DNA from 4 places in the Marinobacter sp. LV10R510-11A genome. Region 3 is predicted to be linked to each of the others. Evidence: predicted binding sites of a transcription regulator. Region 3 holds the regulator's gene; each other region holds the start of a gene.

Region 1 (5,643 bases), 500 kb from region 3:
GATATGAGGGATGTTGCTGATGGCCGAAGCCCACTGGGACAGCAATTGATCACTGACCGCCAACGGATCGCCGCCGCTGAAAATAACTTCATTGATTTCCGGGCTTGCCGCAAGCGTATCCAGCACCCGCTGTCGGTCGGCTGGGCCTAGGCGCTGTTCATCGTAGGGGAAGTGCCGGCGAAAACAGTAGCGACAGTTAATCGCACACTGGCCGGTGACCATCAGCAGGGCACGGCTGCGGTATTTCCGAATCAGGCCCGTGGTCACAATGGCGCCGTCTTCCTCCAGCGGGTCAGTCACAAACCCCTCTGCAGCGCCTGTCTCAAGGTTTAAGGGCAGCACCTGGCGCAGCAAAGGGTCTGCGGCGTTTCCTTTCTCCATGCGTGCCAGAAAAGGCTCGGGAACCCGGGTTTGAAACAACCGGTGCCCCGCTTCGGCCCCAGCCAGCCACTTATCAGCAGGTAGATCCAGCCGCGCAAGCAACTCTTGTGGTGAGGTTATCGAGTCGGAAAGCAATTGTTGCCAGCTCCGATTATCATCGTCTGAAAGCTGGGCTTCTATATGGGCAGGGCTTCGCTGTATCATAGCGGCCTTTGAATTTTAAACAGCATTTTGGCAGGTGGACATTTCATGGCTTCATATTCTAGCAACGAATTTCGCAGCGGTCTCAAGGTTTTGCTGGATGGCGACCCTTGTATCATGCTCGAGAACGAATTCGTAAAACCAGGTAAAGGCCAGGCGTTTAACCGCGTTAAGCTACGCAACCTGATGAACAACCGACAGTGGGAGCGTACCTTCAAATCTGGCGAAAGCCTCGAAGCAGCAGACGTTGTCGAACAGGACATGGAATACCTCTACACCGACGGTGAATTTTGGCACTTCATGCTCACCGACGGCTCTTTTGAGCAGTATCCCGCCGATGCAAAGGCCGTTAGCGAAGCGCTCAAGTGGCTAAAAGAGCAAGATGTTTACACCGTAACCCTATACAACGATGCGCCTCTGATCATCACCCCGCCCAACTTTGTTGAGCTGGAAGTGGTTGAGACCGACCCAGGTATGAAAGGCGATACAGCCCAAGGTGGCTCCAAGCCAGCAACCTTGTCTACCGGCGCCGTGGTAAGCGTACCTCTGTTTATCACCATTGGCGAAGTGCTTAAGGTGGATACCCGCTCTGGCGAGTACGTAAACCGAGTAAAAAGCAGCTGATTTTGATATGAAAAACCAGCCTGACTGGCAACCAGCTGTCGCCCAGGCAGCCCTGAAAAGCCGCGCGCAACAATCAGCCTTCGTGCGCGGCTTTTTTGCACAGCGTGATGTACTGGAAGTCGAAACCCCTGTACTAGGACGCTGCGGCGTAACAGATCCTAACCTCGATGGCATCGCCGCAAAGGTCAGCGCCCAGGGCGTTGAAGGCGGTTGGCTGCAAACTTCTCCCGAGTACCACATGAAACGCCTATTGGCCGCAGGCGCAGGATCTATCTACCAGATATCAAAAGTCTTCCGAAACGGCGAACGCGGCCGCCGCCACAACCCAGAGTTTTCCATGCTGGAGTGGTATCGTATAGGCTTCGACGACACAGCCCTGATGGCAGAAGTCTCCGACCTGGTGTGCGGCTGGCTCAACTGCCCCAGACCAAAGACCACAAGCTATCGCCAGGCAATGATCGACTGGGCAGGCATAGACCCGTTTGTCATCTCCAAAGAAGACCTGCGCCAACGCTGTCGCCAATGGCTGGAACCCGAACAGCTACAAGACCTCAGCCGCGACGGCTGCTTGGACTTGCTAATGAGCTTCGCCGTCGAACCCAACCTAGGTACTGAAGCCCCGATATTCATCACCCAATATCCGGCCTCCCAAGCCTCCCTGGCCAGAATCACCAACGTTGACGGCTTCGACGTAGCGCACAGGTTCGAGCTCTACATCGACGGTCTGGAACTATGCAACGGCTACTGGGAACTCACCTGCGCCGAAGAACAGCGAGCCCGCTTCGAAGCAGACAACCGCTTGCGCCGAGCCGCTAAAAAACCCGAAATGAACATAGACGGAGCCTTCCTGGCCGCGATAGAGCACGGCTTGCCAGGCTGCTCCGGGGTGGCTTTGGGGCTTGATCGTTTACTGATGCTGAAAATGGGAACCCGTGACATTGCAGATGTCATAGCATTCCCACTAGAGCGAGCCTGAATCAGGCGCCAACCAGGCCAAAAGACTCGCCCATGCGAACCGTCTTCCCAGCAATCTGCTCAGCATTCCAGCTAACGCTACCCTTAGGCATAACCATCACCACCGTAGAGCCAAGCCGGAAACGCCCCATCTCCTCGCCTTTGGCAAACGAAAGAGCACTCTCGCCTTCATAGGTAATCGCCTTAACGCCACTGCTATTGGGCGCCACAATCCCCGCCCAAGGCGTCTCAACGCTACCCACAATCATCGCGCCCACAAGAACCAACGCCATAGGGCCAGCCGCCGTATCAAAAATACACACAACACGTTCATTACGGGCGAACAGATTTGGAACATTCTCCACCGTAACCGGATTGACCGAAAACAGCTTGCCGGGAACATAAATCATTTCCCGAAGCGTACCTGCCAGAGGCATGTGAATGCGATGATAGTCACTGGGAGAGAGATAAACCGTCGAAAACTCACCCTCCGAAAAAGTCTCTGCCCGTGCAGTATCGCCACCGAGAAATTCTACCAAACTGAACGATTGACCCTTTGCCTGGAATACCCGGCCCCCGGATACTTGGCCTAGTTGGCTAATGGCGCCATCTACGGGGCTCACAAAAGTATTGTCGCCTTCAGCAATAGGCCGAATGCCTGGCTTAAGTGCACGGGTAAAAAATGCGTTGAAACTGGAGTAAGCGGTCGGATCCGATTCTGCGGCTTCGCTCATATCAACGCCGTAGCGCTTTATGAACCACTTTACTACCCGGTTTTTGAGCGCAGGGGTGCGATCATTATCTGCCAGACGGCCGGCAGCCCGGGAAACCGCAAGCTGTGGCGTGACGTACTGGCTCAGAACAAACAGCTTGTCGAACATTAAATGAGATCCTCTGTGCTCAAAGGCGCGAAGTTTACCAAATAGTGTTGTAAGAATGTTGCCCAGACGCTGGTATGTATAGAAATTGTTTCACAGCTTCGCGGATACAGCAGTGGCTTGCTATGATCAGAACAGAAAAACCCGTGATCGTGTCCGGCACCGGCCGATAACCTCAATATAAAGGCTTATATTCTCCCCATGTTACTTATTATTGGCTCAATTATTGTTGTTGCCAGCGTTTTGGGTGGCTATGCACTTCATGGCGGTCACCTGATGGTGCTGTGGCAACCGACCGAGTTTCTCATCATCTTTGGCGCAGCCATCGGCTCTTTTATCATTGCCAACCCGCTGCATATGGTCAAAGAAGTGTTTTCCGGTATTTTGCGCCTGCTGACAGGCTCTCCGTTCAATAAGTCCTACTACATGGATTTGCTGAGCTTGCTCTACGAGATTTTTGATAAATCGCGCAAGCAGGGCGTTATGTCCATCGAAGAGGATATCGATAACCCGGAATCTAGCCAGATATTCAGCCGTTACCCGGCCATTATGAAATCCAAAGCGTTGCTCGATTTCATTACAGACTACCTGCGCATCATTAGCGCAGGAAACATGGCAACCCATGAGCTGGATGGCATGATGGAAAACGAAATTGACAGCCGTCAGCACGAGCTCGAAGAGCCCGCCCATGCCGTGAACAAAATTGCGGATGCCCTGCCGGGGCTGGGTATTGTGGCGGCGGTACTGGGTATCGTGGTTACCATGAATTTCTTGAGCGAAGGGCCAGAGCGTATTGGTATGAGCGTGGCAGCGGCCCTAGTGGGCACGTTTCTTGGTATCTGGATGGGCTATGGCTTTGTTGGGCCCACCTCCATTGCCATGGAGCATGCCGCAAAATACGAACTCAAGGCTTACGAGTGCATTAAATCTGCAATTGTAGCAACGGTTTCAGGGCAAGCTCCCCAGATGGCCATCGAATTTGGCCGCAAGGCGCTACCCACAGACAAGCGGCCTGGTTTTCAGGAATTGAACGATCACGTGCGCGCCAAATAGCGCAACCTGAACCCGGAGTAAACTTGTGGAACAGCAGCCAATAATCATTAAGCGAAAAAAAGTCGTTGCTGCGGGCCATCACGGTGGCTCGTGGAAAGTGGCTTTTGCCGACTTCGCAATGGCGATGATGGCGTTCTTTCTCGTGCTCTGGCTCACTGCAACCGCATCGCCGGAACAGAAAAAAGCGGTGGAAGGCTATTTCCGCGACCCTGTCGGCTTCACCGAAGGCGGCTCACCCAACCCAGTGGACCTTGAGGGGAGCGCCTCCGTCGTTAGCGAAGCTAGCCCCGATATTGAATCAGACCCGATGGTTATTAGCGATGACGTGGTCGATACGCTGTCCGATACACTTGAGCAGCGGCGCATGAAAAAGTTGTTTCAGGAGTTGAAGCAACGAATTGATGAAAACGAAACTCTGCAGGAGTTCAAAGACCAGTTGTTGATTGATATCACGGACGAAGGGCTGCGAATCCAGATAGTCGACCGCTCGGGCCGCCCCATGTTCGATAGCGGCAAAGCGGAGCTTAAATACTACTCACAGGAAATCCTGTTCGAGCTGGCCAAAACCCTTGGTTCGGTAGACAACAAGCTCAGTATAACGGGCCATACGGACGCCACACCTTTCGGTGGCCGCCCTGGTTACACGAACTGGGAGCTTTCGGCGGATCGCGCAAATACCGCACGCCGTGCACTGGTTGCCGGTGGTGTGCAGGCCCAACAGATCGCGCGGGTCGTGGGGCTGAGTGATTCTATATTGTTTGATCAGGACGAGCCGAGTGCGCCGGTTAATCGCCGGATTTCCATCATCGTCCTCAATAAGAAAACTGTGGACAGCATCCACAGCAGTGCCAGCGCCAAAGGCGCTCCGCTGATTGACCTCACGGTACCCTCCGATGAAGAGCAGACAGAAGCTATGGAAAAACTGGAGAGTGGCGATTGGCAGGAGGACAAAACACAACCCGCACCCGGTGAGCTGAACTGGTAGCTCGCCGGGCAGTGCTGCATCAGTTAGCTTTCAGCCCTCGCATTTTCTGCTCCGCCATATCCTGAAGAATACGGTGAAAGCTTCGCAGCCGTTCCGGGCTGAGTGTGCCTGCTACTGCTGCCGCATCAATAGCGCAGCCGGGATCGCCCATATGCCTGCAGTTGCGGAACTTGCAGTAGCCGATCACCTCGCGAATCTCGCGAAAACCGTACTCAATTTCCTGCGGCGTCATATGCCAGAGACCGAACTCCCGGATACCCGGTGAGTCAATCAAATCGCCGCCCAAAGGCAGGTGGAAAAGTTTCGCGGTGGTGGTGGTATGAATACCTTTGCCCGTGCTTTCAGAAACCGCACCCACCCGAATCGCCTCATCCGGCATCAGCGTCTGAATAATCGACGACTTACCAACCCCCGACTGGCCCACAAATGCACTGGTTTTGTCCTTCACCAGCGCCTCAACCTCCGGCGAAGGCCCACCGTCGAATTGAACCGCTGAGGTGCGAACAACCTCATAGCCTAGCGCCGCATAGCGCGCCAGCAGAGCATCAATCTGCCCCCGATTGCGAT
Region 2 (5,643 bases), 1.3 Mb from region 3:
GTTACAGTGTTGCGTAATCGCACTTCCTGCAGACAGTCGCCAGGGATTTCCCGCACAAACCGGGAGAGTGCGTTAAATTTCTCTTGGCCGTACAACCTTCGGGATTCGGCGTAAGTGATCACCAGCTTTTTCATGGCGCGGGTGATGCCCACATAGGCCAGCCGGCGCTCTTCCTCCATGCGCCCCGGTTCTTCCAACGACATGCTGTGGGGGAAAAGCCCTTCCTCAACACCGGCAAGGAATACAAGCGGGAATTCCAAGCCCTTGGCAGAGTGCAGGGTCATAAGTTGTACGCTGTCTTCGTGATCTTCCGCTTGGGATTCACCGGCATCTAGGGCTGCCTGGGCAATGAATTCTGAGAGCGGATCGACACCTTCTTCTACTGCATAATCGGTCAGTGCGCTAACCAGCTCTTCCAGGTTTTCAACTTTTTGTTGAGCCTTCTCGCCTTTTTCATTGGCGTGGTAGTCCTTCAGGCCACTGGCTTCGATGGTTTGCTTCATAAGACCGTGAAGAGACGCGTCTTCCGCCGAGGCGGATAGCTCTTCAATAATAGTAATGAACGACTGCAAACCGGTTTTTGCTCGTCCCTTCACCTGGCCGGCCTCCAGCAACCGCTCAGATGACTCCCACAGGGAGATACTCTGGTTGCTTGCGTATTCGCGGATCTCGGCCAGGCTTTTGGCGCCGATACCCCGGGTGGGCAGGTTTACCACGCGCTCGAAGGCTGCGTCGTCCCGGCGATAATGCACCAGCCGCAGATAGGCCAGCGCGTTGCGGATTTCCTGCCGGTCGTAAAAGCGCAGGCCACCGTATACGCGATATGGAATACCTTGGCGCATCAAGGACTCTTCCAGTACCCGAGACTGTGCGTTGGAGCGGTACAGGATGGCGGATTCGCTGCGCAGATTGCCCTCATTAACCCACCCGGAAATGCTGTCAGCAATGTAATTGGCCTCATCCTGTTCATTAAATGCCGCGTACAGGTTGATTGGCTCGCCTTCTTCTCCATCCGTCCAAAGCTCTTTACCCAGCCGGCCTTGGTTGTTGGCGATGACCGAGTTTGCGGCTTTCAGAATCAGCTTTGTTGAGCGGTAATTCTGTTCCAGCCGCACTAAGCGGGCATTGGGAAAGTCGCGCTGGTATTGCTGGATATTCTCTACTTTTGCACCGCGCCAACCGTAAATAGACTGGTCGTCGTCGCCCACCACCGTCAGCGGAACACGGTTACCGGCCAGCACTTGCAGCCAGGCATACTGAATTGTGTTGGTGTCCTGAAACTCGTCCACCAAAATATGCTGAAAGCGCTGCTGATAATGCGCCAGCAACTGCGGCCGGTGTAGCCATAGCTCGTGGGAACGCAGCAATAGCTCGCCGAAATCCACCAGCCCGCTCTGCTGGCAGAGCTGCTCGTAACGGCGGTACACCCTCACCATGGTGGAGGTGAAATGATCCCCTGGGTTTTCCTGAATATGGTCTGCCCGCAAGCCTTCATCTTTCTGGCTGCTGATAAACCACTGGGCCTGCCTAGGCGGGAACTGGCTCTCATCAATCTGCGCCTCCCGCATTACCCGCTTGACCATCCGAAGCTGATCATCGCTGTCCAGAACCTGAAAATTCTCCGGCAACCCGGCATCCTTCCAGTGCGCTCTCAACAAACGATGGGCGATACCATGAAACGTACCGAACCAAAGGCCCCGAGTGGGGATGTCCATCATCTGCTCGATGCGATAACGCATCTCCTTGGATGCCTTGTTGGTAAAGGTAACCGCGAGAATCCCTGTAGGCGGAACTCGATCCACCTGCATCAGCCAAGCAATCCGGTGCACCAGCACCCGGGTTTTACCACTTCCGGCACCGGCCAGAACCAGTAAGTGGTCGTTCTGTGCCGTAACTGCCTCGCGTTGGGCGTCATTCAGGGAATCAATAATGTGAGAGACATCCATTGAGAAATCACTGTAGTCCGGTGAATTGGAAATTCAGGCCGTAGATTATAACAACTCAGGCCCTGCCCTGCCCTGATCCCTTACGGCGATTGCGCGCTATGCGTACACATGACTATAAAGTTACTGCAAAATCAGCCGATAACAGAACATAACAGTACGAAACATAACGTCCGTTTCGCTTGCTAACAATGCCTTATACACTCGCCCCGCACACTTGGGCTATGCCCCTCAGGGAAAGATTATGCTGTCATCACTAAAGATTTCACAAAAGCTTGGTCTGCTTGTCAGTATCGCCATTCTCGCCTTCCTGATCAGTCAGGGTTTTGCGTTTATGACGGAGCGATCCAACTCTGAGCGCCTGAGTGAGGTAAAAGATCGCCTCTATCCAACTCTGGAACTGACCACAATCAACGAAGGTCAGTTAAAGTTGATGGAGCAGCAGATCAGTGGCGCGGTTACCACGGGCGACGATCAGCAGCTTGAGGCAACCCGAGCCTATCGCGACACCATTGCGACCAACATGAAGAAGATCGCTGAGCTGAGCCCCGCCCAAGCCGACACCATCCGAAAGCTTAGCCGTGATCTGGACAACTACTACGACAATGCCACCCGCATGGCGACCACCATTATTAATGGCACTGCCGACTTCAGCCGTATCGGCGACGATGCCGCACGCAATGCCGAACGCCTTGAACAGCTTCAGGCCGGGCTAAAAACCATGCTGGAAACCAACCGGGCCAAGTTTCAAAGTGCTATTTCAGAAACCGTTGAAGCCTCAAGCAACGCCCAGACGCTGGCCCTGATCATCTTGGTTGTTACCATTATTGTACTGATCGCCATCAGCTTGGTGATCGGGCGTTCTATATCCTCAAGTCTTACGCAAATTATCGATTCCCTGAAAAACATGGCCTCCGGCGAAGGTGACCTGACCCAACGCCTGAACTACGAAGGCAGGGACGAACTCCGGGAGCTGGTTGACCAGTTCAATCTGTTCGTCGCCAAGCTTCACAAATCGTTTGCCACCATCAGCGACGACGTGAGCAGCCTCAACACGGCCACTGGCCACCTGACCAACGCCAGCCAGGCAAACCTGAAACGCATCAGCAGCCAGGCACAGGCCATTTCCTCAACCCGCAACTCTGTAGATGAGCTGGTAAAAAGCGTTGAAGAAGTAGCCGGATTTGCCTCCAGCGCATCGGATCAAACCCAGGACGCTGCCCGCTTTGCCCAGTCTGGCCAAGAAAAAGTTCAGAATAATGTGTCAACCATCCGTGAGCTGGTACATGAGATCGAGAATACCGCGGGCCTGGTCAATCAGTTTGACGAGTTCTCGGCACGCGTAGGCGGCCTGCTAGACACCATACAAACCGTCGCAGAACAAACAAACTTGCTGGCTTTGAACGCTGCCATTGAAGCCGCCCGTGCCGGCGAACATGGTCGCGGCTTCGCGGTGGTTGCTGATGAAGTGCGGGGGCTGGCTGTACGCACCCACAAAGCAACAGAAGAAATCCAAGGCGTGATTTCAGAGCTCTCCAAGCTTTCGTCTTCTGCGGTCACGTCCATGAAATCCAGTGTTAACAAGGCCCACGAAGGCGTAGAAGCAACCACCGAATCCGGTGAAATACTTTCCCGCATTCTGCAGAACGTGCAGCAAATCAGTGAGCTTAATGAACAGATTGCTGCCGCTACGTACGAACAAAGCACCACATTTAACGAAGTCACCACCTACATGACGGATATGCACCGAAATGCTGAGGCAGTAATGGAGAGCACGGATGAGCTGGATAGTGTCAGCCGTGACATCCAGAGCGTCAGCAATGGTCTTCAAACCGTTGCCGGTCAGTTCCGTGTGTAAACCAACTACGAAAAACCTTACGGATCGAAAACTATGAAAAAACTGCTACACCTTGCTCCACTGGCCCTGGCCATTGCTGCGAGCTCCGCCTCTGCACAGAGCACTGACGACACATTGGCTCGCATGCAGCAGCAGCTTAACTCCATGCAGCAACAGTTGAATGCCGCTAAAGATGACCGTGTTCGCTTCAACGGCTTTTTTAGCACTGGTGTGGCGCGCGCCAGCAACGACGCAGGTTACGCTGGCATCACCGAAGACACCAACGTGGCGGATCTGAGCCTGCTGGCACTGCAAGGCACATTTGATGTGACCGAAAAAAGCCAAGCCGTTCTGCAACTGGTTGGTCGCGGTGCTGACGACTGGGAACCACAAGTAGAGTGGGCCTATCTTAGCCATCGCCCTACCAACAACCTGCAGTTGCGAGCGGGCAAAATGCGCATTCCGTTCTTCATGTACTCCGACTCCCTTGAAGTCGGTTACGCCCAGCCTTGGGCGCGCCCGCCACAAAGCGTTTATGGCCCGATTGCGATCACCAGTTATGTCGGTGCCGATGCCACTTATAACTTTAACTTTGATGACTCGTCTCTCACCGCAACTGTCTTTACCGGCTTTACCGACGAAGATGGCAACTCCGGGGATGTGCAGTTGCGCAATATCGGAGGACTAAACCTGACATGGACTGACTATGTCTGGACCCTGCGCGGTGTTGCCACCACGGCTGAAGCAGACATTGATGCCACCCGGCTTGGACAGCTAGCCGCAAGCAACGGCATTCCTCTGCCCGCAGGCGCCACTCAATTAGCCTCAGGAGACCGGGGCAACTTCTACGGAGTTGGTGCAAGCTACGATGACGGCAAGTGGCAAATCATCAGTGAAGTCACCCGGGTAGAAGTAGATGGCAAATTCGCAGATACCGACTCCGCCTATCTCTCTGTAGGCCACCGCTTTGGTAGCTGGACGCCTTATCTGGCCGCAGGCTGGACAGAAAGCAAGGATGAGAACGAGCGCAACGGTGCCTTCATTGCTGTGCCAGGCCTTGTTGTTCCCGAGTCAATCCTGAACTATCAGCGCGAGGAATACAGCGTGGGTACACGCTGGGACATCACCCCGGGCGTCGCCATCAAGGCGGATGTAACTCACGTTCGCGGGCTTGAGAAGGGCTATGGCAACCTGAACACTACTTATATGTTGTCAAACACCACCAACAGCACCAACGTATTCACCCTCAAACTCGACTCAGCGTTTTAACGGAGGCTCCCATGAAAAAGCTAAGCCTGATTTTTGCGGCCAGCTTGCTGGTCAGCCCCCTTGCATTGGCTGATGTCGTGATTATTGGTAACCCCGCTGGCCCAGACAGCATCACCGACAACCAGGTGCGTGATCTGTACCTGAACCGCAGCAACCAGCTACCAGACGGGCAAAAAGCCACACCGTTTGAGCTGCCGGGAGGCAATGCCATTCGCGCCGAGTTCCACGACAAGATCACCGGCCGCAACGATGCCCAGCTCAAGGCATTCTGGTCAAAGCAGGTATTCACTGGCCGTGGCCAGCCGCCTGCAGAGGCCGCCAGCCCGGCTGCAATGAAGGCCCAAGTCTCATCAACACCAGGCAGTATCGGCTACATGGATGAAGCCGACGTAGACAGCTCTGTGAAGGTTATTCTTAAACCTTAAACAGTAGCCAAAAACAAATAAGGCGAGCCAATGGCTCGCCTTATTTGTATACAGAACTTGCTAAGACATCAGAACCCTCTAGGCACCGTTTGCGCTTCCACAAACTCAAACAGCCCCTCGAGCCCGCCTTCGCGGCCAGTGCCAGAGGCTTTCATGCCACCAAAAGGTG
Region 3 (5,643 bases):
ACTGATCACCCAACATAATCATCAGCGTTGGCATAATAGCCAGAGTCAGAGGCACTTTAATGATGATGCGAGAGCCCTTCCCCAAGGCTGAAACAATGCTGAGCTGGCCGTTGAGCTGGTTGATTTTGGTTTTCACCACATCCATGCCTACGCCCCGACCCGAGACGTCAGAAATCTGCTCCTTGGTGGAGAAGCCAGCAGCGAAAATTAGATTGAAACACTCTGTCTCGGTGAGGCGGTCAGCGGCATCTTGATCGTAAATCCCTTTCTCTACCGCTTTACGGCGTAGCACTTCGGGGTCCATGCCAGCGCCATCGTCATCGATGGACAGAAGAATATGATCCCCTTCCTGTTCTGCAGAAAGGGTAACCGTACCCTGCCGCGGCTTGCCGGCTTTTTCGCGTACATCCGGTGCTTCAATACCGTGATCGACAGAGTTGCGAACCAAGTGAACGAGTGGGTCTGAAAGGGCCTCGACGAGGTTTTTGTCGAGATCCGTATCCTCCCCGTGCATAACCAAGGCCACTTCTTTTTTCAAGCTCCGGGCAAGATCGCGAACAACACGCGGGAAGCGGCCGAATACCTTCTTGATTGGCTGCATCCGGGTCTGCATGACCGCAGCCTGAAGATCCGTGGTCACCACATCCAGGCTGGAAACCGCCTTGTGCATGTGCTCGTCTTCACTGTCGGAGCCAAGGCGCTGGAGCCGGTTACGCACCAATACCAGCTCACCCACCATGTTCATGATGTCGTCTAGGCGTTTGGTATCGACGCGTACGGTCGTTTCCGCCGCTGGCGCTGACTCTCTGGCGGGTGCTTTCGCCGCTGGTTTTACTTCAACCTTTTTCTCAGGCTCGGCCTTCGCGGGTTTAGCTTTCTGCGGCGGAGGATTCGCAGGTTTGCTACCGGAATCTTCAGTTGTAGGGCTTCCGCCCTTGCCATGAAGCTCGTCCAACAGGTTTTCAAATTCGTCGTCGGTGATCAGCTCGCCATCACTGCCCGCGGCCGGTTTAGCGGCCTCTGTGGCTTTGGTATTTTCGTCGGCAGCCGCTTGCGCCGCAAACTTGCCTTTGCCGTGCAGTTCATCCAGTAGAGCTTCAAACTCATCATCGGTGATGTCATCACCGGAATCACTGCCAGCCCCGTCGTTATTGCCCGCAGGTTGTTCGGTCGCCGGGCTCTTGCCAGCCCCGGAAATAGGCGCTTCTCCATGGAGGGCATCCAGCAGTTGCTCAAATTCGTCGTCGGTAATATCGCCGCCGTCCTGAGCATCTTCACTTGGCTCAGGGGTGTCGGTAGGTTCAGCGGCGGCAGCCTGGGGCTGGGCAAGGGCATCTAATGCGGCAATCAACTCGTCAGGCGCGGCGACAAGCTCTTCACCAGTACGCACCTGATCAAACATAGCCTTCACGTGATCCAGAACTTCCAGAACAACGTCCATTAGCTCCGAATCCACCGCACGCTTATGATTGCGCAGGATGTCGAACACGTTCTCGGCTGAATGGCAGCAGCTAACCAGCGCATCCAGCTGCAGAAAGCCTGCTCCACCCTTTACGGTATGAAACCCACGAAATATGGCGTTCAGCAGATCGCTGTCATCCGGATGTTGTTCAAGATCAACAAGCTGTTCAGACAGCTTCTCGATAATCTCCCCGGCTTCTACAAGGAAGTCCTGCAGGATCTCATCATCGGCATCAAACGCCATGGGTTAACCTCATATATTCAGAAACCGAGACTGGACAACAGGTCGTCTACGTCGTTTTGTCCCGAGACTACATCTTCACGCTCTTCAGCCTTCATCTGAGGCCCTACACCCTGCTCGGCAGACACTTCGTGGCTATCAATCTGATGCACCGTGCCGGTGAGCTGATCAACATGGCTGGCCATGACCACTAGGCTGAGCATCTGCTCTTCCACTTCTTTTACCAGCGCAGTAACGCGCTGAATCACTTGGCCTGTCAGATCTTGGAAATCCTGCGCCAACAGAATCTCGGACAGGCTGCTGTAAATAGTGTCCGCATCCTTAGTGACGCTCAGAAAAAACGCGTCGATACGCCCATAAAGTTCACGGAATTCAGCTGGCTGCATCTCGCGACGACGCAGGCGCTGCCATTCTTCCCTTAATGAAGTCGCTTCGTCGCGCACTACGTGGGCCAGTGGCATGCTTTCTTCAACCAGATCCATGGTGCGATTGGCAGCCTGGCCAGTCATTTGAACAACGTATGCCAACCTGTCTGACGCGTCTGTCATCACCGACAAAACTTCTTTCTGCTCTTGGCTGCGCGGAACTATCTGGAAGTTGCGGATTGCCTCATGCAGTGTTCGGGTCAGGCGGCCAACTTCGCGATAAAGACTTTGGTCTCTGACGTCGCTCAGCTCATTGATCAGGCTCATGGAGCGGGCATAATCCCCGCTTTCAACGCTTTTCACGAGCTCTGCAGCCTGCTGCCGGAGCTTTTCAGTTACCTCTGTCTCAAGACCTCGGTGGTCTTTCTTGTCATCACTCATACGAGCCGTCCGATAGCTGTTTACTGGATTCGCTCAAAGATTTTCTCGATTTTATCTTTGAGAACGGCGGCCGTAAAAGGCTTTACAACATAGCCATTCACGCCAGCTTGAGCAGCGGCCACAATCTGATCGCGTTTGGCTTCGGCGGTAACCATCAAGACAGGGAGGGTTTTCAGATTTTCATCAGCCCGCACCGCTTTGAGCAGATCAAAACCGGACATTCCGGGCATGTTCCAATCTGTCACCAAGAAATCGTACTTACCGCTTTTAAGCATGGGCAAAGCGGTATTGCCGTCATCCGCTTCATCAACGTTGGTGAAGCCCAGATCACGGAGCAGGTTCTTAATAATCCGTCGCATTGTGGAGAAGTCGTCCACAATGAGAATTTTCATGTTCTTGTCCAAAGGGACCTCCAGTTAGTAACATCCGTTAGCTGTCAGTTTCGTTGCGCCATTCCGAAAGCCGGCCACGCAGCCGCAACGCCGCTTGGCTGTGTATCTGGCTGACTCTGCTTTCACTGACGCCAAGCACTGCGCCAATTTCCTTGAGGTTCAGTTCTTCCTGGTAATACAAGCTCAGTACAAGCTTTTCCCGCTCTGGAAGCTGCTCTATTGCGGCAGCTAGACTGCTTCTAAATGCATCAGAAGACAGGTCATCCAACGGATTATCACTGGTCTCTAATTCTTGTATCGGCAGCTCTCCGGATTCATTGAGCTCATCAAGGCTAAAAAGTCGCCCACTGTTAGTATCGGACAGAGTGGCATGGTATTCAGAAAGCTCCATGTCGAGCTCTTCGGCCACTTCTACGTCCTGGGCTTCACGGCCTTCGCGATCCTCAACAGCCTTGATAGCGCGGGCTACACGACGTGCATTCCGGTGAACGGAGCGTGGGACCCAGTCGCCTTTACGAATTTCATCCACCATGGCACCACGAATGCGTATGCCAGCATAGGTTTCAAAGGTTGCGCCTTTGGTTGCGCTGTAGCGTTGGGCGGCTTCTAGCAGCCCGATCATTCCAGCCTGCATTAGGTCGTCTAGCTGTACCGAAGCCGGCAGCCGCGCCAAAAGATGGAGCGCAATTTTCTTGACCAGGAGCGCGTGCGTCTCAATGAGCTCTGAGGGACTTTTCACGCCTGACTGGTGGTAGATTCCCAGGTTTTTCGCCAATGTCATGCATCCGGTTTTGTTTGACGGGATCCGTTTCAGACTTCGACGAGCCGCTCCACAAAAAACTCTAAGTGTCCGCGGGGAGATGAAGGCAGCGGCCAGCTCTCAACCTTGTCAGCCAACGCTTTGATCGCAAGTGAGGCTTTGGCCCGGGGATAAGCATCCAGCACCGCCCTCTGGCGCTGAACCGCTTTCTTCACAGCTTCGTCGTAAGGCACCATACCCACATACTGTAATGCCACATCTAGGAAGCGCTCAGTCACTCGGGTAAGTTTTTCAAATAGATGGCGGCCTTCCTGCTCATTGCCCACCTGGTTGGCAAGGATGCGGAAGCGGTGGGTGCCGTAGTCACGATTCATCAATTTAATGAGGGCGTAGGCGTCGGTAATGGATGTTGGCTCATCGCAAACCACCAGCAGCAGTTCTTGAGAGGCCCGCAGAAAGCTCACAACCGACTCTGAAATACCGGCAGCGGTATCTACAATCAACACATCGATTTGATCACCCAGTTCGCTGAACGCGTTGATCAGCCCCGCGTGTTCCATGGAGCTGAGCTGAGTCATACGCTGAGTGCCGGACGAAGCCGGAACAATCTTGATGCCACACGGCCCATCCACCAGAACGTCCCTGAGATCGCATTTGCCCGCTAGGACATCCTGCAGGGTGTTGTTAGCCGTGACGCCAAGCAGCACATCAAGGTTACCAAGACCAAGGTCGGCATCGAGCAAAACAACACGACGACCCTTCTGGGCCAGAGCGATGCCAAGGTTGACCGAAATATTACTCTTGCCAACCCCGCCTTTGCCGCCGGAAACCGCTATTACCTGTACCGGATGTGCTTTGCTCATACTATTTATTATCTCTTGCCACGTTTAGCCGGATTTCATTTATAGCCGGGTATAACTTCGATATTCAGAGCCTTAGGCCATTTCGCGCGGGCGCTCTGTGCCAGGCACTCTCTGTGCAGCTGCCTGTTGCTGAAGCATTTTCAGGCGCTCGACCGCCAAGCGTACAAGCGGAACAGCTTCAGCATGATGCAGATCTCCCGGGATCTTCTGCCCATCTGTGTAATAAGCCACCGGCAACCCGGTTTCCATCACAAAGCCCAGAGATTCGCCTAGAGTTAGGCCTTCGTCAATTTTCGTTATCACGCAGCCCGTTAGATTAGCCATCTTATAGCAATGCCAGACGGATTTCATAATACGCGGCTGGCTGGTTGCGGAAACTACTAGGTGCGTGCGCACGTTGTGGTGACTGCGGGCCAGCTCTGTCAGCTGCTCCTGATAGCCTTTGTCAGAACTGGTTAGCCCTGCCGTATCAATTAGTACCAGATGGCGGTCCGACAACTCATCAAGAATATCATCCAGGGTGTTGCTTTCGTCCACCACCCGAACTGGTACGTTCAGAATGCGACCAAACACGAAAAGCTGCTCATGCGCCGCAACCCGGTAACGGTCTGTGGTGACCAGTGCCACGGAATCGGCGCCGTACTTCAGTACATAACGGGCGGCCAGCTTGCCAATTGTGGTGGTCTTGCCGGAACCCGTGGGGCCGACCAACGCATAAACACCGCCTTCGTCTAGCCACTCTTGGTGGGGCGTGCGTAAGCCGGTGACGAGCATTTTCAAGGACTGTTTCCAGCCATCATCCAGCTTTCCGCCCTTGTGGCGACGGGAAAGCGAGCCTGCCAACTCCGAGCTCAGGCCAAACTCTTGCAACCGTTCTGCTAGCCGTTGCTGAACCGCACTGACGCCGGTTTTTGCTGGCTCACTATGCTGGCCACTCATGAGATCCCGCAATGAGCTGATTTCTGCACGCATGCGAGCAAGCTCATCGGAATAGTCTGTATGACTGCTGACGCCAGAAGAAACCGGCTCATCAAAACTGCCATTCACCGCTTGGTGCAAATCTGCAAATGACGCTTCAGAATAGCCCTGGCTTCGCTCGGCCCGATTTTCGCGCACGTCA
Region 4 (5,643 bases), 640 kb from region 3:
CGTAGGAGTCCAGCTCAAAAATTTCGGCATGAACCCGCTCCTTACGGAACAGGCCCTGCCGAACTTTGAAACGGGCTACAAGATCGGGTAACGCTTCCTTCATGAATACAAAGTCTCTGCTTGGGCTGGCTTGATATTGATTAAGCTACTCATTGAGCTATTGGTTAAACAATAGACGCTGATTAAAAGTTCCGCAACGCCATCAGTGCCATACGGTAACTTTTTGAGGCAGCTCTTCAATGTCTATGTAGTGATAATTTGGTACATATCAATTCGACGGTCTTTTAGGTTGGTTACGGAGCCTTCGTTGCGAACCAACGTGAGTTTTTCCAGATCCATATCCGAGAACATGATCATCTCTGTGTTAGGCGTTGTTTCTGCCAGCACGGCATCGTGGGGGAACGAAAAGTCAGACGGTGAGAACGCTGATGATTGAGCGTATTGTATGTCGAGGTTTTCTACTTTCGGTAAGTTCCCTACGCTGCCGGTGATCACCACGTAGCATTCGTTTTCAATGGCACGTGCTTGGGCACAGTGACGAACCCGCAAATAACTGTTTTTGGTGTCGGTCCAGAAGGGCACACAAATGATATCCACACCTTTACTGGCCGCAATCCGCCCCAGTTCGGGAAATTCGATGTCGTAGCAGATAAGAATTGCGACGCGTCCCGCATCTGTTTCAAAGACTTCAAATTTGTTGCCGCCTTCTACCACCCAGTCACGGCGCTCGTGGGGCGTAATGTGGATCTTACGCTGTTCGTCCACACGGCCATCGCGATGGCACAGGTAAGACACATTGTAGACTCGGTCGTTCTCAAGTAGAGGCATGGAGCCGGTTATGATGTTGATATTGTAGCTAACGGCCATGTCAGACATGCGATCCCGGAATTGCTGGGTAAACCCGGCAAGGAAGCGAATGGCGCGAGTTTGATCCACCTGATCGGTGAGGCCCATCAACGGCGCGTTGAAAAACTCGGGAAAGAGGGCGAAATCGCTCTTGTAATCAGACAGTGCGTCAACGAAATACTCGACTTGTTCAAGCACCTCTTCGACGGAGGAAAACTCACGCATTTGCCACTGAACAGCGCCCATACGAACTTGGGTTTTCTTTTCATTCAGGACTGAGGAGGGCGGGGTGTAAAGAATATTCCGCCATTCCAGCAAAGTTGCGTACCCCTGGGATTTTTCATCCTCCGGGAGGTATTTGTGCATCAGCCGGGTGACCTGAAAGTCGTTCGAGAGTTGAAAGCTCAGAATCGGATCGTAAATATCTCTGCGGTCAACCCGGTCAATGTACTCGGCAGGTGAATACTGGTCTGAATACTTGAAGTAGCCGGGTATACGACCACCCGCGAGGATGGCTCGCAGGTTTAACGAGCGACAGAGTTCCTTGCGGGCCTCATACAAACGTCGTCCAAGCCGGTAGCCTCGATAATCGGGATGAATAAATACATCCAACCCATAGAGGGAGTCACCTTTTAGATTGTGCCGAATTTGTTCGTTCCGTTTAATTAGATCGTCATAGGTGTGGGGGTTACTAAACCGCTCATATTTGACCGATACGGTGAGGGCTACCGCAACCAGTTGGCCTTTATCCTCAATGCAGATCTGTCCATCGGGGAACTGTTCAACCAATGCCTTGATGGTATCCCTCGGCCAGGCGCCGCCAATGTCGTCATAAACGCGATCCATGAGTACTTGAAGCTGCTCGTAATCATCAAGCGTTAGGTTGCGTAGATTGAGATGCAGTTCTTCATGTGCCATTCAACGGACTCCTGTTTGGCGGTGAGATGAATTTATACGTTCAAGTTTATCAGAAGGCATTAAAGAGTTCGCACAAGCAGCCGAAAACCAATTAAATCACAATCGGGGGTTCGTCGTGCATCTTACATTCGGTAAAAAACTGTTGGTCGCTTTCAGCGTTCTGCTCATTCTGGTGATGGCTGCCTTTACCATTTCCGGCAACCTGCGCTTGCAGAACACAACAGAAACGTATGTGGATGCGTTGATTGAAAATACTGCGGAACAGAATACGGCCAGTATTGCCGATTGGCTCAATACGCGCTTGATGATGACCGAGGCCACCGCCAAAGCACTGACAACAACCACCGACGAAGAGCAGGCGCGCACACTATTGCAGGCAATTTCGACCGGCGGTAGCTTTAAAGATGTGTATGTCGGCCGCGACAATGGCGACATGCTCATGAAAACAGAAGCCGACGAAGCCTCCCTGCCATCGGATTACGACCCTCGCAGCCGCCCCTGGTACAAGAAGGCCATGGATCTCGGCCGCTCATCTTTTACCGAGCCTTACCTTGATGCCAGCACCGGCAAGATCGTCATTTCTACTCTCGCACCTATTAAGCGTGGCTCATACCTAGGTGTCGCAGGGGCTGATATCACCCTGAAAACCATCGATGACATGCTGTCTGTGATTAATCTAGCTGGCACCGGCTATGCAGCGCTTATTAGTGACAAAGGCACTGTGCTTTATCACCCGCAAAAGAGCTTGATTGGGCAGAACATCCATTCATTGCTCGGCGAAGCCCCGAAGCTGAACGGGGGCGAACATAGCTACCAGCAGGACGATGTCCCTTGGAGTGCCAGCTTTCACAACATCAGCCAAGCCCGGGGTGTGGACTGGTACCTAGGTACTTTCGTGAACGAAGATAAAATACACGGCCCAGTACGCAGCGCCATCTTGACTGGCGTGATCATGGCTGTGATCGGCCTTCTGGTTTCCTTGGTTGTTCTTCACTTCGGCATCCGCGCCCTGATGAGCCCGGTTCGTAGGCTGAACGCAGCAATGGCTGATATTGGCTCAAACGATGCGGATCTCACCCAGCGCCTCGACGACAGCGCCCGTGATGAGTTTGGCCAGCTGGCCGCCAGCTTTAACTTGTTTGTGGAGAAAATCCACGAGGTGGTTAAGGAAGTACAGCAGGGGAGTACCGAACTGGCCACTAACGTAACCTCCCTAAGAGAGACCGCAAAGACCAGCCGGAGCAGCGTTGATAACCAGCAGGCTGAAGTGGATATGGTTGCGGCAGCAATTAATGAAATGTCCGCAGCTGCCGGAGAGATTGCTCAAAACGCACAGCAGACAGCCGATGCCGCCAACACTGCCGATGACGACAGCCGGGCTTCGCTGGAAACCGTATCTGCTTCTCGGGATGCTGTACAAAAACTGTCTCGTGAAGTCAGTGCCGCAGCAGACGTTATTGATGCGCTGGGCAGGGACGTTACATCTATAACGTCTGTACTGGAGGTTATCCAGGGCATTGCTGAACAGACGAACTTATTGGCATTGAATGCGGCGATTGAGGCAGCACGTGCGGGAGACGCCGGGCGCGGTTTTGCGGTGGTTGCAGATGAGGTAAGAAACCTTGCTCAACGCACCCAAGCCAGCACCGAAGAGATCAATAACATGATCGTGCGGTTGCAAAAGGGCGCTAACGATGCGGTAGAGGTTATGAAGGCTTCAACGGCTGTCTCTAACGTGAGTATGGAGAAGGCTCAGGATGCCATGGATTCTCTGAACAGAATCGCCGATGCCATCACTTCAATAAGCCAAATGACATCACAAATTGCGACGGCTTCGGAAGAGCAAACGTCCGTAACCGAAGAGCTGAACGCTTCGATTACTCGCATTGCGGATCAGGGCCAAGAAGCGGCAGCGGCCGCAAGTGAAAACGATGTCTATAGTGGCCATATCGAGCGGATTGGCCAGACGCTCGACGGCAACGTTTCCCGCTTTCGGGTTTGATTCAGCGGTTAAGCAATTCGAGGCGCCGGCGCAGGTTATCCAGCGTGTGACGCCCGATGTTTTCCGACTCCTCACTTAGGAACGGGTTGGTCAGAATGATCATCGTGCGCTTATCTAGATCAAGCGCCTCAATAGCAGCACCGTAATATTGCTTCAGGAATTCTCCAAAGCTGCCATCCCGGATGGCTCTCTCCATGCCCAGTTCTAACCGGTGAGCCGTTGGCTGGTCATCACGCGCCACAAAAAGATATGACGGCATGGGGTAGGCCAACAGCAGCCCTGGTTCTATAACCAAATTTGGGTCGTTCTCAATCTCCAGATCATTCAAAACCTCACTGACTCCCCGGGCAAAACAGTCAAAACGATCTTTCCTTAACATTCCAAACAGGATTTCATAGCGCGTGTGGGTTATAACCGGAATGCCGTTTTCCCGAAGAATCGAGGTATCTGGCCAGTGGGTTCCCTGGCCAATGCTTATACCCTTGTCCCGAAGGTCTGCCAGAGAATGTATGCCTTTGAACTCAGGGAGGCTCTTTGGCGTTACAACGCACACGCGAAAGCCAAGCAACCCACCATCCACGGGAATCGGGATGGGCATCAGAAAAAGCTCTCGGTTTGATGTCGTTGCAACATTCGCGATATCCAACAAGCGATGGTCACCTTGCGCCAACTCAAGTAGCGCTCGCCCCTGGCTCAACTCACTGCTGCGGAGGATTCGGAACTCCCCGTATTCGGGTGTTTTATTCAGCGCGAGATTGACCAAGGCGTAGATTGCAGGGCTGTCGTAGTTGCGGTACCAGAGTACATAGTCCTTAACGCTGCCGTTCGTGTTTGCTTGAGCCGCGCCACCCCAAAGCGAGGCAAAAAGGAGCCCTAGACAGAGCGCAGTATTTGCAAGCATACCGCCGCGTTCACGGCCATAAGGTAAAGAACAGTGGGCATATCGCAATGTCTGAATCCTTTTGGGAGTCTTTTCCGAATCCGTTCCTGCAACCCGGTCCTGCAACCCGATTCTGCAACCAAAGAACCGGCCACATAGCGCTAACAATCTATTTAAGGCACCCACACTTTAGATCAGAAACAGGCGAGGGAACGGCGAACCCTTCAAAAATATTGTAAAAGAGTGTTGCGATGTGTCCGGGGCATTGTAATGATCCGGCTCAAGCAACACTTAGGTAGGAGCTGAATAATGGCGTTAATCGACAGTATTATCGGCGCAACTGGGCAATGGGTTTCCACAACTAACCCCAAAGCGACCCTGGCCCAACCCCTAGAATGGTTGAAGAAAACGGGAGGCTATGCAGCCGTAAACCGCATTATCGGCCTTTCTATTCCGTTTGCGCCCCGTAACCGGTTCAGTGTTGAAGAAGTTCGCCCGGGATACGTGCGTGCACGCATCAAACTCAAAGGGAACAAGAACCACTTTGGCAGCCTGTATGCGGGAGCTTATTTTCTTGTGGCGGAAATTCCTGGTGGGGTGCTAGCGCTGTTTGATCTTGGCCCAGCCTACACACCGATCCTGAAGGAAATGACCCTTCAGTTCCTACTGCCGGCCAATTCGGATGTCACCGTAGAGTTTTCGTTGTCACCAGAAGACGTCGCGGGGATTCTCAAGGATGCCGATGCCACGGGCCGTGCGAAGTTCGCGTTAGAAGGGCAGCTGCGAGACATGGAGGGCAACCACGTTGCCACCTCCATCGCGCAGTATCGGGTTCGTAAGAAAGGCTTCAAGCCAGCCGCATAACCGTTAGCTGGAAGCCGCTCTTCAGGCTGGGGCCAGTTCGGCAACAGCGGCCAGAAAGATCGCGCCATACTTTTCCAGCTTGGCGGCTCCCACGCCGCTAACGCCGGCAAGTTCATCAAGGGTTTGCGGCTTG

The links. The regulator FliA, encoded in region 3, starts transcription of late flagellar genes. The targets are predictions, from matches to a motif close to CTAAAGTTTNNNNNNNNNNNGCCGNTAA.
Region 1: the regulator FliA is predicted to act here: its motif matches at 3,184-3,211, upstream of motA (flagellar motor stator protein MotA).
Region 2: the regulator FliA is predicted to act here: its motif matches at 2,061-2,088, upstream of CPH80_RS16835 (methyl-accepting chemotaxis protein).
Region 4: the regulator FliA is predicted to act here: its motif matches at 1,824-1,851, upstream of CPH80_RS04735 (methyl-accepting chemotaxis protein).

What each region holds. Positions count from the first base shown of each region.
Region 1 covers NZ_LT907980.1:4,287,402-4,293,044, forward strand. The annotation lists gene epmB (EF-P beta-lysylation protein EpmB) at 1-585, opposite strand, end outside; gene efp (elongation factor P) at 631-1,206, shown strand; gene epmA (EF-P lysine aminoacylase EpmA) at 1,214-2,182, shown strand; gene asd (archaetidylserine decarboxylase) at 2,184-3,041, opposite strand; gene motA (flagellar motor stator protein MotA) at 3,240-4,091, shown strand; gene motB (flagellar motor protein MotB) at 4,117-5,076, shown strand; gene rsgA (small ribosomal subunit biogenesis GTPase RsgA) at 5,096-5,643, opposite strand, start outside.
Region 2 covers NZ_LT907980.1:3,489,954-3,495,596, reverse strand. The annotation lists gene uvrD (DNA helicase II) at 1-1,946, opposite strand, end outside; gene CPH80_RS16835 (methyl-accepting chemotaxis protein) at 2,188-3,801, shown strand; gene CPH80_RS16830 (hypothetical protein) at 3,835-5,049, shown strand; gene CPH80_RS16825 (phosphate ABC transporter substrate-binding protein) at 5,061-5,474, shown strand; gene CPH80_RS16820 (NAD-dependent succinate-semialdehyde dehydrogenase) at 5,543-5,643, opposite strand, start outside.
Region 3 covers NZ_LT907980.1:355,796-361,438, reverse strand. The annotation lists gene CPH80_RS01830 (chemotaxis protein CheA) at 1-1,705, opposite strand, end outside; gene CPH80_RS01825 (protein phosphatase CheZ) at 1,723-2,508, opposite strand; gene cheY (chemotaxis response regulator CheY) at 2,529-2,912, opposite strand; gene CPH80_RS01815 (RNA polymerase sigma factor FliA) at 2,938-3,681, opposite strand; gene CPH80_RS01810 (MinD/ParA family protein) at 3,711-4,523, opposite strand; gene flhF (flagellar biosynthesis protein FlhF) at 4,596-5,643, opposite strand, start outside.
Region 4 covers NZ_LT907980.1:992,956-998,598, forward strand. The annotation lists gene CPH80_RS04725 (hypothetical protein) at 1-103, opposite strand, end outside; gene CPH80_RS04730 (bifunctional GNAT family N-acetyltransferase/carbon-nitrogen hydrolase family protein) at 244-1,764, opposite strand; gene CPH80_RS04735 (methyl-accepting chemotaxis protein) at 1,880-3,766, shown strand; gene CPH80_RS04740 (transporter substrate-binding domain-containing protein) at 3,768-4,667, opposite strand; gene CPH80_RS04745 (DUF4442 domain-containing protein) at 4,956-5,510, shown strand; gene recQ (DNA helicase RecQ) at 5,532-5,643, opposite strand, start outside.